2 regions of the Kitasatospora sp. NBC_01560 genome follow, and region 2 is predicted to be linked to the other one. Evidence: predicted binding sites of a transcription regulator. Region 2 holds the regulator's gene; the other holds the start of a gene.
What was found. The regulator HrcA, encoded in region 2, represses chaperone genes, less so after heat shock. The targets are predictions, from matches to a motif close to TTNGCACTCNGNNNNNCNGAGTGCNAA.
Positions count from the first base shown of each region.

Region 1: groES (co-chaperone GroES) is a predicted target of HrcA. The motif match lies at 961-987, and genes of this name have one in related genera.

Region 1 is NZ_CP109364.1:3,962,249-3,964,447, reverse strand. It holds gene OH807_RS17000 (THUMP-like domain-containing protein) at 1-849, opposite strand, end outside; gene groES (co-chaperone GroES) at 1,130-1,435, shown strand; gene groL (chaperonin GroEL) at 1,551-2,199, shown strand, end outside.
Region 2 is NZ_CP109364.1:3,354,561-3,356,759, forward strand. It holds gene dnaJ (molecular chaperone DnaJ) at 1-368, opposite strand, end outside; gene hrcA (heat-inducible transcriptional repressor HrcA) at 445-1,479, opposite strand; gene htpX (zinc metalloprotease HtpX) at 1,741-2,199, shown strand, end outside.

The DNA of each region.
Region 1 (2,199 bases), 610 kb from region 2:
GTGGGCGCGGATCACCGCGCCGTCCGGCTCGTAGAGGTAGCGGCCGACCGGGCCGGCCGGCGGGTCGGGCAGGTCGCCGCCGGTCAGGCAGGCCTGCTGGGGGAGCAGGGTGGCGCGGTGCGGCCGCTCCGCGCGGGTGCCGAACCAGAGCACCGCCTCCTTGACGTCGCCGTGGTCGGAGACCCACTCCGCCTCGGCGTCCGCCGGGACGGCCTCGTGCGGGATGCCCGGCGCCACCTTCAGCGCCCCGATCGGGGTCCGGCGGCCGGCCTCCAGCGCCCAGGAGAGCGGCGGGGCGTACGCCTCCGGGTCGAACACCCGGCCGCGCGACGTCCGGCGGGCCGGGTCGGTGAAGACGGCGTCGTAGCCGGTGACGTCCACCTCGGTGACGTCCGCGCAGCGCACCTCGACCAGGCCGGAGAGGCCGAGCGCGGCCGCGTTGGCGGCGGTGGCCGCGCAGGCCGCCGGGTCCTTGTCGACGGCCAGCACCTCGATCCCCGCCCGCGCCAGCGCCAGGACGTCCCCGCCGATCCCGCAGCAGAGGTCGGCCAGCCGCCGCACGCCCAGCCCCGCGAAGCGGCGGGCCCGCCACTCGGCGACGCTGCGCCGGGTGGACTGCTCGACGCCGTTGGGCGTGAAGTACATCAGGTCGGCGTCCGCGCCGAACTTGGCCCGCGCCCGCTGCCGCAGCCGCGCCTGCCCGAACGCCGCCGACACCAGCTCCGCCGGGTGCTCCCGCCGCAGCCGGGTGGCCAGCGCCAGCTCCTCCTCGGGCGTGAACTCGCGCAGTTCGGCGAGCAGGGCTTGGCCCTCGGGGGTCAGCAGGGGCTGCAGGTTCTCGGTCTCCACACCGTCATTCTCGCCGCTCCGGGCCGCCCGCTCATCCGCCCGCCCGGCGGCCCGTGCACCTGCCCGCGCGCCCGTCGCGGATCGCGCTCCGGAGGACGTCCTGGCGCGCCGTTGGCACTCTGGTTGACTGAGTGCTAACTGCGGCCTAAGGTCGTTCTTGGCACTCTCCCCATGGTGAGTGCTAACGCGACGACGTGTGTCTGACCCCCGCGACGGCAGGCCCGCAGGTTCGCCAACTACCTGTTAGAAAACCCCGTAATCTCCGAAGGGGAGCTCGGACGTGACCACCAGCAGCAAGGTTGCCATCAAGCCGCTCGAGGACCGCATTGTGGTCCAGCCGCTCGACGCCGAGACCACCACGGCCTCCGGCCTGGTTATCCCGGACACCGCCAAGGAGAAGCCCCAGGAGGGCGTCGTCCTGGCCGTCGGGCCGGGTCGCTTCGAGGATGGCCAGCGTCTGCCGCTCGACGTCGCCGTCGGTGACATCGTCCTGTACTCGAAGTACGGCGGCACCGAGGTGAAGTACCAGGGCGAGGAGTACCTGGTCCTCTCGGCTCGCGACGTTCTCGCGATCATCGAGAAGTAAGTCGTTCCAGCCCGCCCCGGATCCGTGTCCCTAGTGACAGGGGCCCGGGGCGTGGTTGTTGGTTCATGCAGTCCGGCGGCCGTCGTGCCGGCCGAGCCCCGAGGGAATAGGGAACATGGCGAAGATCCTGCAGTTCGACGAGGACGCCCGCCGCTCGCTGGAGCGCGGTGTCAACAAGCTGGCCGACACCGTCAAGGTGACCATCGGCCCCAAGGGCCGCAACGTCGTCATCGACAAGAAGTTCGGCGCGCCGACCATCACCAACGACGGTGTCACCATCGCGCGTGAGATCGAGCTGGACGACCCGTACGAGAACCTTGGCGCGCAGCTCGTCAAGGAGGTCGCCACCAAGACCAACGACGTCGCGGGTGACGGCACCACCACCGCCACCGTGCTGGCCCAGGCCCTGGTCAACGAGGGTCTGCGCAACGTCGCCGCCGGTGCCGGCCCGGCCGCCCTGAAGAAGGGCATCGACAAGGCCGTCGCCGCCGTCTCCGAGCACCTGCTGTCCATCGCCCGCGAGATCGAGGGCAAGGACGACGTCGCCGCCGTCGCGTCCCTCTCCGCGCAGGACACCCAGGTCGGCGAGCTCATCGCCGAGGCGATCGACAAGGTCGGCAAGGACGGTGTCATCACCGTCGAGGAGTCCAACACCTTCGGCGTGGAGCTCGACTTCACCGAGGGCATGCAGTTCGACAAGGGTTACCTGTCGCCGTACTTCGTCACCGACGCGGAGCGGCAGGAGGCGGTCCTGGAGGACCCGT
Region 2 (2,199 bases):
ATCTCCAGCCGGATCATGGCGTCCTGGCCGCGCCTGGTCCGGGAGCGCGGTCCGCGCTGGCCGGCGGCGGCGCCGAAGAAGGCGTCCATGATGTCGGAGAAGCCGAATCCGGCCGCGCCCGCGCCGAAGCCGCCCGCGCCGCCGCCGCCCGGCGACAGCGGGTCGCCGCCCAGGTCGTAGACCTGGCGCTTCTGCGGATCGGAGAGCACCTCGTAGGCGGCGTTGATCTCCTTGAACCGCTCCTGCGTCTTCGGGTCCGGGTTGACGTCCGGGTGCAGTTCGCGTGCCAGGCGCCGGAACGCCTTCTTGATCTCGTCCTGCCCCGCATCCCGTCGGACGCCGAGTACCGCGTAGTAGTCCGTGGCCACCAAATGCTCCGCTTGTTCCGCCTGTTGAAGTGCTTGCGACTGGAAACCACCATCAGGGTGCTGATGGTGGCCGTTGCTACGACTCGGCCAGGATCTGACCCACGTACCGTGCCACCGCCCGCACCGCCCCCATTGTGCCCGGATAGTCCATCCGGGTCGGACCGATCACTCCCAGTTTGGCCACGCTCTCGTCGCCCGAACCGTAACCGACCGAGACGATCGAGGTGGAATTCAGCCCCTCGTACGCGTTCTCCCGGCCGATCCGGACCGTCATCCCGGCGTCCGCCGTCTCACCCAGGAGGCGGAGCAGGACGACCTGCTCCTCCAGTGCCTCCAGCACCGGCTGGATGGTGAGCGGGAAGTCGTGCCCGAAGCGGGTCAGGTTGGCCGTGCCGGCCAGCATGATCCGCTCCTCGTTCTGCTCGGCGAGCGCCTCGAAGAGCGTCGCCAGCACCACCGTGACGGCCGGCCGGTCGACCGCCTCGAACTGGGCCGGGAGGTCGTCCAGCAGCTCGGGCACCTCCGGGAGGCGCTGCCCGACGGCTCTGGTGTTGATCTTGGCACGAAGGTCGGCCAGAACGGTCTCGCCGACCGCGCCGGGGCAGTCCACGAGCCGCTGCTCGACCCGGCCGGTGTTGGTGATCAGGACCAGCATCACCTTGGCCGGGGCCAGCGCCACCAGTTCGATGTGGCGCACGGTGGACCGGGAGAGCGAGGGGTACTGGACCACCGCGACCTGCCGGGTCAGCTGCGCGAGCAGCCGGACCGTCCGGGCCACCACGTCGTCCAGGTCGACCGCGCCGTCGAGGAAGTGCCGGATCGCCCGCCGCTCGGGCGCGCTCATCGGCTTGACCTCGGCGAGCCGGTCGACGAACAGGCGGTACCCCTTGTCGGTGGGGATCCGCCCGGCGCTGGTGTGCGGCTGGTGGATGTAGCCGTCCTCCTCCAGCGCCGCCATGTCGTTGCGGACGGTGGCCGGCGACACGCCGAGGCTGTGCCGCTCCACCAGGGCCTTGGAACCGACCGGCTCCTCGGTCCCCACGTAGTCCTGGACGATGGCACGAAGCACCGCGAGCTTGCGGTCGTCGAGCTGGCGGACCTCACCGGCCATGGGGCACGCACCTCCGTCTTCGCACGTTGTCCGTTGTGACATGTGTTCGGGTGACTGCTTGCGGGCCGCGCCGGGCGGACCCCGGCTCTGGCACTCTGAACACACGAGTGCCAGGACCGTACCTGCCAGTGTAAGGCCCGGGCCCAACGGCAGGAACGGCCCGGCCGGGGTGATCCTGCCCGCAGTTCCCGGCGCGCGGGTGATGCCGCCCGCCCGTCCGGGTGGCAGCATCGGAAGCGGACGGCGATCGGAGGAGCAACGATGTCGAGCTCGGGCCAGCACACCCGCTTCGCACCGGACCGCGGCCTGACCGGCCGGATGGTCGGGACCATGTTCGTGATCGGTCTGCTGTACGTCGGCTTCACCGGGCTGCTGATCGTGCTGCTGCGCGGGGCCTGGCCGCTGATCGTGCTGCTCTCGGGCGGCCTGTTCGTGGCCCAGTTCTGGTTCAGCGACAAGATCACCGAACGGGCGATGGGCGCCCACCGGGTCACCCCCGAGCAGTACCCGCAACTGCACGGCACCATCGACCGGCTCTGCGCGCTCGCCGACATGCCGAAGCCGCGGGTCGCCGTCGCCGACAACGACATGCCGAACGCCTTCGCCACCGGACGCAACCCGCAGAACGCCGTGGTCTGCGTCACCACCGGCCTGCTCCGGCGGCTGGAGCCCGAGGAGCTGGAGGGCGTGCTCGCGCACGAGCTGTCGCACGTCGCCCAC